Regions from separate parts of the Lysinibacillus sp. FJAT-14222 genome, predicted to be linked through region 1. Evidence: riboswitches for the same ligand, from Rfam matches in the RefSeq annotation. Region 1 holds a riboswitch; each other region holds the start of a gene.
The links. Region 1 has a riboswitch for S-adenosylmethionine ahead of AN161_RS08025 (cyclase family protein). Riboswitches for the same ligand answer to the same signal wherever they lie in the genome.
Positions count from the first base shown of each region.

Region 2: another riboswitch for S-adenosylmethionine. It lies ahead of AN161_RS04270 (Na+/H+ antiporter NhaC family protein); the one in region 1 lies ahead of AN161_RS08025 (cyclase family protein).
Region 3: another riboswitch for S-adenosylmethionine. It lies ahead of AN161_RS27420 (YezD family protein); the one in region 1 lies ahead of AN161_RS08025 (cyclase family protein).

Region 1 covers NZ_LIYL01000018.1:51,962-55,248, reverse strand. The annotation lists gene AN161_RS08040 (MFS transporter) at 1-78, shown strand, start outside; gene AN161_RS08035 (SMI1/KNR4 family protein) at 126-668, opposite strand; gene AN161_RS08030 (hypothetical protein) at 848-1,258, shown strand; SAM riboswitch class I at 1,396-1,502, shown strand; gene AN161_RS08025 (cyclase family protein) at 1,603-2,340, shown strand; gene AN161_RS08020 (DedA family protein) at 2,394-2,990, opposite strand; gene AN161_RS08015 (Cof-type HAD-IIB family hydrolase) at 3,220-3,287, opposite strand, start outside.
Region 2 covers NZ_LIYL01000010.1:87,196-90,482, forward strand. The annotation lists gene AN161_RS04265 (DEAD/DEAH box helicase) at 1-388, shown strand, start outside; gene AN161_RS04270 (Na+/H+ antiporter NhaC family protein) at 627-1,907, opposite strand; SAM riboswitch class I at 2,015-2,122, opposite strand; gene AN161_RS30935 (hypothetical protein) at 2,987-3,109, shown strand; purine riboswitch at 3,215-3,287, shown strand, end outside.
Region 3 covers NZ_LIYL01000016.1:58,369-61,655, forward strand. The annotation lists gene AN161_RS07105 (VOC family protein) at 1-268, opposite strand, end outside; gene AN161_RS07110 (flavin reductase family protein) at 496-984, shown strand; gene AN161_RS27420 (YezD family protein) at 1,369-1,524, opposite strand; SAM riboswitch class I at 1,594-1,688, opposite strand; gene AN161_RS07115 (TetR/AcrR family transcriptional regulator) at 2,089-2,682, opposite strand; gene AN161_RS07120 (phosphopantothenoylcysteine decarboxylase) at 2,792-3,287, opposite strand, start outside.

The DNA of each region.
Region 1 (3,287 bases):
TACGGATTCATCTTGGTTATGCTTGCGGCAATGACTACACTTCTATGGTTAATCTTTGATAGAAACAAACAAGGATAAAAGAAAGGAAGCCTTAACCATAACTGAGGCTTCCTTTTTGCTATTTATCATATTTTAAGGAAAGTATCGTCAAAATATGCCTTGAAATTTGGATAAAGATAATCCAATGACGCTTTAATATCAGCACTATCATCAAATAAAATTTCATGTTCAATTTCATATATTGCACAATTTTCTTCATTCGCATTATTTAAATTGATGCAAATAATTTTTCCATACTCTTCATCCCATGAAAAAGGGAGATATCCTAAACTACATAACGATGGATTATACATATCTCTAACGTTATTTAAAGGTTCATCAATACTTTGATTGGGTATTACATCAAAATAATGGTTATAAGTTGAAATAAAAGCTTTATACCACTCAGGAAATTTAAGTCCAAACTCTTTTTCTAAAGCTTGTATATCATCTTCAGTTACTTTAGAAGGGATCAGCTTCCATCTTGACCATTCCCCATCAATATCCGCTAATTTCATCTGGTCTGGAACATCTGGACACATCCATCTGCAAAACCCCTCCTTCGAAACTTGATTATAACGCTCATAGTAAATTTCAAAACCATTCTTAATGTATTCACGAATATTCATCTAAAGAACTCCTTTTTTAAATTGGACAGACTAGCTTTATTGTTTAGAAGCCTAGTCCATGAAGGTACTTATATATAGTCATATTACTTGGGTAACACTTAGTCTGCTTAAGCCATTAACACCGAAAAACATTGTTGTACATAAGATAGGATATCAGCTATAGGATAGGAGGAATTTAGTTGTATTACAATCCTTATCCGTATTTTGTCTATCCAAACTATTATCCAACATGGGCAATGGCACATCAACAAGGCACTAGTCAATTTTCAAGACATCTAGCAATGCCGGCGAACCCGACAAATAGCAATCCATTTCCATCCGTCAATACAAGTAAATTGAAAACTTCTGCAAAACGGATTAAGGTTATTATGCGGCAAGCACAATTACTTACGGATAAAATTGAAGAATCTGAGCAATTTGCACATGATCTTATGGACGCTGCACAGCTGTCAAATAAAACGGAAGTTGAAAAATTAATATCGTCAACGGGTGTCACCATGAAGTTCGAAACTAACTATACACCGGATCGTATTCGTATAATATTTACTGATAGCGACTGTTGTAAACTAACATTAATTTTAAGTTGGTGAAATTCCAACTCTTTTGAATAGGCTCCGAAAGTGTTGAAAATTATTTTTAACCTTGTATCCCTATTGAACTTGTAAACTATAAAAAAATATGCTAAAGTATTTGTAATCATTATTTCTGAAAATTCTTATATTGCTTTTTCTTATCAAGAGAGACGGAGGGATTGGCCCTATGAAGTCTCAGCAACCAGCCTATATAGGTATGGTGCTAATTCCAATTGGCGAAATTTAGCCTTGAAGATGAGAAGACTTACTTTAGTTGCTTTGCACAAGAGTCCTCTTTCTACAAGGAGGGCTCTTTTTTATTGTTGCATCCAAAAATAATTAAAAGAAAGCAGGAAGATATTATGACAAACGAACTTTTACAAGCAATTCAACTATTGAAATCGAAAGAATGGGTAGATTTAACACATACATTTGGTCCTAATTCTCCCCACTTCTTTATGTTTGATGATGCAAAATTTGAAACAGTATTCTCCCATGATGATGGCTTCCTTGCGCAGCAATTTACTTTCCCTGGGCAATATGGAACACATATTGACCCACCTATCCATTTTGTGCGAGATACACGCTATTTAGAGGATTTGGAGCTAAAAGAACTAGTTCTACCACTAATCGTTATCGATAAATCTAAGGAAGCCGAAATTAATAACGACCTCACATTAAGTGTTCAAGATATTCTTGATTTTGAGGCTGAATATGGGGAAATCGAAGCAGGTACCTTCGTTGCGCTGCGTACGGATTGGAGTAAACGTTGGCCAGATAAAGAGGCTTTCAGTAACAAAGATGCGGATGGTAGTAATCATATTCCTGGCTGGGGATTAGAAGCGTTACAATTTTTATTCAACGCACGAAAAGTAAGTGCTATAGGCCACGAAACCTTTGATACGGATTCAGCAGCTGATTTTCGTAAAAATGGTAAGCTAGATGGCGAATATTTTGTGCTTGAGCAAGATACTTACCAAATTGAGCTGATGACAAATTTGGATAAGCTACCTCCAAAAGGCGCTGCTATATTCAATATTGTACCAAAGCCTGAAAAAGCGTCTGGATTCCCTGTTCGTTCATTTGCAATATTGCCTTAAACGATAAAAAGGTCTGGTTCACAACCTGAGTAGGTATTGAATCAGACCTTTTTTTACTTTGGCGAATTCCTTTTTTTGAAAATAAAATAAACGATTAGCATTAGTATTAGGAACAATACTATAAGATAAATACTGTAGCGGGATAAATAGACCCCAACATAACGCCAGTTCTCCCCAAGTACCTTTCCTAAGGTAATAAAAGTAAATGTCCAAATAACTGCTCCCGTATAGGCAAAGAAAGCAAATTTTTTATAAGGATAATTATTGATAGCCGCAATATATGCTGTAAGATGACGCACACCAGGAATAAAATATCCTATTAATAATAATCCCGGCCCTATTTTTGCAAATAATTTTCTAGTAAAGTCAATTTTCTGTTCAGTAATGTGGATTTTTGGACCGTATTTTTGCAATAACGGTAGCCCAAATCTATAGCCTATATAGTAGCTCAGAGTAATTCCCCCTACCGCACCTACCATAGCGCTGATTAAAGCTGGAATATGTGCGAGAGTTTCTTTATATACGCTATATCCTACATATGTTAAAAATATCTCATCGGGAAGTGGCAGCCCAACAATCCCGCCAACTAGGATAAGAATGATGCCAAAATACCCGTAATGTTCTATTAGAGATTGCACGTGATGCGCCATAAATCCTTCCCACCTAAAGCATAATGAATTTCTTTTTACAGATAGCTTTATATTAACTCAAAGTAAACAATATTATGAGTATTATGACTTCAACACAATTTTCTCAGGATTTATTATCACTGCCTTGTAGATTGTATAGATGGAAAAATTATTTCTTTATAAAAACTTTCTCCAATGTTGTATAGTGGTCGATTCATGCTATAAATCTCATTTCTCGGCTACTACTCTATTAAATTATTTGCAGCTCACGTAGAGCATAATCAATCCCGTCCTCAGTTGATTTCTTCGTTACATAAT
Region 2 (3,287 bases), on a different contig from region 1:
TTACCGTTCAAAACATAACACTTGTCCAATCTTCGTTACGTATCATAAAAAGGATGAAGTCGAAACAAGCCAAGCTTATGGTGATGAATTTTTAGCACCCGAACTATTTAGATGGTTCACCCGTAATCGTTTAACGTTGGATTCCGTTGAAGTAAAGAACATCTTAACTTATAAAGAGTCAGGGATGAAAATTCATCTATTTACGAAAAAAGATGACGGTGAAGGCACAGATTTCTATTACCTGGGCCAAGCAGACATTGCAGATGGTAGTGCAAAAAACGAAAAAATGCCTGATGGAAAAGGAAATCATCTATCAGTCGTTACGATGAATTTAGTACTAGAGCAACCTGTGCATTATGATATCTACCATTATTTAGTTGAAGAATGAAGGTTAGACTTGAAGTGAACTAATTACTTTGGGTCTTTCTCTTAAATACGAGGAAATTAAGGGGGAAAATTCTTGAAAATCATTTAATCAACCTTATTAAAATTATTTATCAAAAAAGACTAACCTCAAATAAAAAAATCCAATCGTTTTGATTAAATTCTTTTCAAAACGATTGGATTATTTCAATAAAAAATCAATATTTTTTAAAGCCACATCAGTTACTTTAAAGTGATAAAGTTCAGGCTTTCTTTAGTTTTGGGTATCCACTAAGAATAGCAATAATCCCACAAATCCCTATCAAAATCGGATAGAAAGAGTATTGCAGCATGCTCACTGGTGATATTCGGGCTACGCTTGCGGCTGCCAGGAATTGGGCTCCGTATGGCAGAAGACCTTGGATCGTACAGGAGAAAATATCTAATATACTTGCGGACTTTCTTGGTTCAATCCCATACTGGTCAGCAATATTTTTTGCAAGCGGACCAGCAATTAAAATAGCAATTGTATTATTAGCCGTAGATAAATTAGTTAGACCCACAAGGCCGGCAATCCCAAATTCAGCACCCTTTTTCGATTTAATTCTTCGTGTCGCAAGGTGAAGTAGGAAGTCGATTCCTCCGTTAAACCTAATAACCTCTACCATCCCAGCAATTAATATCGCAAGAAATGCCATTTCATACATACCTGACATTCCTTCGCCAATCTTTTGTAAAAGGCTCATTAAATGATAGCTGCCATCCGCTAAACCAACAGCCCCGGCGAGAACAATCCCAAGTGCCAGAACAAGGAATACATTCATTCCGGTTAACGCTAAAATAATAACCAGAACATAGGGAACAATTTTTATCCAATTATAGCTTAAATGCTCCACTTGAGCTGTTTCACCCATTGTGATAACTCCAAAAATAATGCTCGTTATAATAGCTGCGGGCAACACAATCCAGAAATTTACCTTAAATTTATCCTTCATTTGTGCGCCCTGTGAACGAACGGCAGTAATGGTTGTATCTGAAATAATGGATAAATTATCGCCAAACATCGAACCGCCAACAATCGAGGCCATTACTAAAGCCATGGAAAGGTCGGTATGCTCACTGATCCCAACTCCAATTGGCGCTAGTGCAACAATCGTACCCACCGATGTACCCATTGATAGGGAGATAAAGCAGGCAATGATGAACAGGCCTACAACAAGTAAGTTTGGCGGAACGACCGATAAAGCAAAGTTAACAGTGGAGTCCACTGCACCCATGCCTTTTGTTACCGCTGAAAAGGCCCCAGCCAAGAGAAAAATAAGAACCATCAGCATGACATTTAAATTTCCTGCGCCTTTGCAAAAAATATCAACCTTTCGCGAAAACGTTTCTTTTCGATTCATCGCCAGAGCCACAGCGCCCGAAATGGCAATAGCTACAATGACAGGGAAGGCATAAAAATCACCTGTAATAACCCCAGAACCAATAAATAAAACTAAAAAAACTACAAATGGGATTAGCGCCCATGGATTCTCTTTCTTCATTGTTCTACCTCCAAAAATTAAAAATGGACACGTCTTTTGTCCATTTCTCACTAAAAAAGGCCTCATCTTGAAACAACAAGAAGAGGCCTTATATCTATAAAACACTCCTCTTATCTACCAAGCCATTGCTTGCTGGATTTGGCACGGTAACTTAATCACTAAGTTCCGCTGCCGAGATTTCATAGGGCCAGTCCCTCCATCTCTCTTGATAAGAAGAAAAACATTATTTTTTTTGCACAATAATAAAATACTATAATAAAATATCTATATTTGCAACATGTTTTTAATCGAACTTTATTTTCAAAGTAACATATAAAACTTTTTCTTAAGAAAAAATTTAATTTAACAATGTTATAAATAGTATTCTGGTTTTTAAAAAGGAAAAAATATATTAAAAGCCACTAGAACACCTCTAGTTGATTTGATAAGGCACAATACCGCTACCTTCTATATCGATTGCTAGGGGCGAGATATAAAAGAAGATGAATAATCCTCTTAGTAATAATATATTATTTCACTAATGGAAAATCCTCTCCAGAGAATATTAGAAACTATGACTTTCTAAAAAGCGATCTATTTCTTTACGTGAAACACGTCAATCGTTGCCTCTTGTTTTCTCACTAATTGATCTTACGGTACCAATTGATCAATCGTTAACATTTCTAGCTGTTCGCGTTCATTAATTTGATACTTCGTCATCATGATTCATCACCTCAAAATCTACTTTTTAATGGATAAGGCAAATCAATTCGGAAAAACTTTCGTCTACTATCATGTATCGTCCTACGAACATCTTCTGTTCTTTTTTACCTAGAAATGTGAATAGTTTATTAAAAATAAGGGGATTTTATAGTCTTTTCGATTTATTATTGAAATTTATAAAGTATTCTTTATAATGGTAATGGGCGGAAAGGTTAGAATTGTCTGCTAATAAATGAGGGATGATGGAGCTTCGAGACTTTCTTCCTACCGGCAAAAAGTTTCCTTGTATGGATGAGTATATTTTAGTTCGATTCATCGCAAAAGTCTGAAATTATAATTGTTACAAATATTGTCCAGTTCCAAAGAAAACAATGAGCATGATCAAAACGATGGGTGCTTCCTCTCAGGAGACGATTGCGTCCACAGAAGGACTAGCAGCATTAAATGAAGTGTTGATGAATTTAACTATGGAACTTAACAATACAATTAATCATTTTTAAAAAAATAGCTAATGTCTATTTAATGATTACGCAACATGTTGAAATTACTTTAAAAATATTGATTTTAATGAAACACTAATGTTTAAAGTTATTGTTGAATAATTCCATGTGTACTAGAAAACCATTCGTATATCCTTAGTAATATGGGCTAAGGGTCTCTACTGAAGACCGTAAATCT
Region 3 (3,287 bases), on a different contig from region 1:
CAATTCGTGAAAAACCATAGCGCTCGTTAGTACGCTTAAACGTATAATGTAGGGAATAAGGTAATTTCGCAGCATTTTCAAATAAATCACGATCATAGATTGCTATTTGCTCTATATAGTTTAATCCAAAGTAGCTTAACGAATTGTATGTCCCCCACATTGTGTGTTGACCACCGTTAACTGTATGGATATTGCGTTTGTTTAAGAAAACCTGTGTATTTTCTGGTGATTGAACTTGGTGAACTAGATGGTCAAAATATAATGTCATGACTAAACCCCCTCTTTTTTCACTCTATTATATACTTTACCTGTTAGTTTTATTGGTTTAAAATAAAATTAAGAATATTCCAATTATTAAGGAGTTACTATATTTTGTGATGACTATTTTTAGATGCACGCGACGAAATAACTACCGTGCAGATGGTTAATCAAAAAAGGTTTTTCATTTCCATAAATCAATGGTATATTCACATAAAATATCAAGAGGTGATTAGAATGACAGACAGAGTAGCAGCTTTTAAATTAGCATTAGGTAATTATCCAACAGGCGTTACGGTTGTCACAGCTTGTAATGATGCAGATGAACCTATTGGCATAACTGTCAATTCCTTTGCGTCAGTCTCCATAGATCCACTCCTTATTTTATGGTCGCTCGATAAAAAATCACAGCTGCATCCATATTTTACAGCAGCCGACAAGTTTGCTGTCAATATTTTAGCGAGCAATCAGGAGCATTTATGTACGCTATTTTCAAGTAAAATACCGGATCGTTTCGCTCAGGCAAAGTGGTCAACTTCCGTTCACGGTCTTCCGATTTTACACGATACAGTAGCCACTTTACAATGTAAAACATTTCAGCAAATCGATGCGGGAGATCATACGATACTTATTGGGCAGGTCATAGAAATTGATAATGCACAGAAGGAGCCCCTACTCTATCATCGTAGACATATTGGTGAAATCCCTAATAGTTTTTATGAATAAAACATCTTCAAGTAAGTAGAATACATGCAAAAACAGGATGATTCGTCGAAATCAATCCTGTTTTTTGTATCATATACAATTGCTGAATATTTAGCCATACTTGAATTTATGAATTAAAAGTAACTGTTTTTAAACTTTATTTAATTGATGGGGTAATGTTGAAAATATATGATACCTATTTTCAGTAGTTTTATTATTTCTCCCACGGAAGGTGATATGCTAATCATCAACCCTATTTTTCAGACTAACACCAAAACCACCCTACTACAATGAACAAGTAACCCGCTCCTTTAGCCAGCCGCTAAACAAAAAAGGCCACAAATAAACGAAGGAAATAATCCTGCTTGTGGTCCTCAAAGATCTGGTCAACTGTCATCATATTGTTTACTTTTTCTGTGGAAATCTCTGCTTTTCAAGTCTGTTAATTTGAACAATGACACCATCTTGAATCGTAATGTGTACTTCTCCAAATTCTAAATGTTGAATTGCCTTTGCAATTGCCTCTAGTTTTTTGTCATCTACCTTTGCCTGTTGAGTCATCCGATTCACCCCTTCTTTTTCATTCTTTTTTGTACAAAAGAGGCCAACGCATCAAATTGATTCATAGCCCCCTTATCTCTCAGATAGCTCTGTTGGATTTGGCGCCTACAATAATGATCACCGAGGCTTTATGGGTCAAGTCCCTCCACTTCTTTTGATAGGAATATTACGTTTCTTGGAAATAATTCTATAATTCTGAAAACCTATTGTCAATATAAATATTACAAAACCTAGCTGAATACTATGTAATTGAGTAAAAAGAAGTATTTTAATATCGATTTCGCCTCGGCGTAATTGCCGCTGTCGTTACAAAAAACATTTGCTGAATGAAAATAAAAATAAAGGGCTAACCATTGTTTAGTTAGCCCACATACAGAAATTATTTTATTCCATTACTTCATTTCTAATTCAAAAAGTGTAAAATTTATCCAAAAAAACTCACTACACTAATGTTACACTGACATTTTATTGCAAACATGTTTTTTAGAAATCCTTATGGAATTATCTTTACCTTGTTACATTTCTCAAAATCTATTCAATCAGACCTCTATTGTAGCTGCTTCTCTATATTTTCCCTTTTTGCTCTCTGAACACACTATCTACAGCTTCCTGCCATATCTCTTTATAATCTAATTCAATTCCAGTCAACATAAAATTGCCGATATTATCGTAGACCATCGCAAGCATATGAGCTTTTGCTTTAATATTTGAATCGCAAATTGCCTCAATTTGTACAGCGTATTTCAATAAATCATAAAAGCCGTCTAAAAAACATGCTTGGAGCTCTAAAAGCCTTTTCATATATTTTTCATCTCGGGAAGCTAACAGCATATATTGATTAAATATTTTATTAAAATGTATGTCTTTTTCCTGTTGCTCAATTGACATGTAGCCAATTTCCAATAGCTTTTGTATTAGATTGTCCTTCGAAATGTCTGTATAATTAAATGTAATTTCAAGTTTAATTTCTTTATAGATTTCTTCAAACAAATATTCAATTAGTTGATCTTTAGATTGAAAATAATAGTAGATAGCTGGTTTGGATATCCCTACCTCTTTAGCAATCATGGATAGACTTGTTTTATCAAATCCATTTTCAGAAAACATAACGTACGCAACTTCTAAAATTTTTTTAAATGTTTGTTCTGAATTACCCATATGACCCCTCCATTTTTTACCTAACGTTTAGTAAATAATAATCTAAATCATTACCTAAAACAATAATAAAACAAAAACTGTGCAGATCTTTGCCTACACAGTTTTCTCTTTAATCATTTTGTAAAAAATCCATTAATGCTTTCGCTGTTTTTTGCTTGCCCATAATCTTTATTGGTTCGCCTTCAGCCGGTACAATCCAGTGTGGCTCATCTCCTCCATATAAAGACTGTGAGCTATTAGCTACCATAAACTGAGCGTTGGCCGACTCCATCCGTAGACGTGCGCGGGACAGTAAAAAATCCTCATCATCTGTTGCCTCGAGTTTAAAGCCTACTAAAGTAACATTCGGCTGCCACTCTTTTATTTGACCTAATACTTTAGGCGCCTTTTTAAAGTGAATAATAGGTGGCTCATCAGATGGCATTTTACCTGCTTCCTCCATTAAATTCCCTGATTGGTCATATACTTTATCAATGAGCCAATCAGAACCAGCAGCAGCCATAATAACGATATCCACCTTTTCTTCCTGAACAGCATGTCGAACTTTCTCGCCTAAATCTTCTATACCTTCAAATCGAATGGTACGCATTTTATCTTTGTTTGTT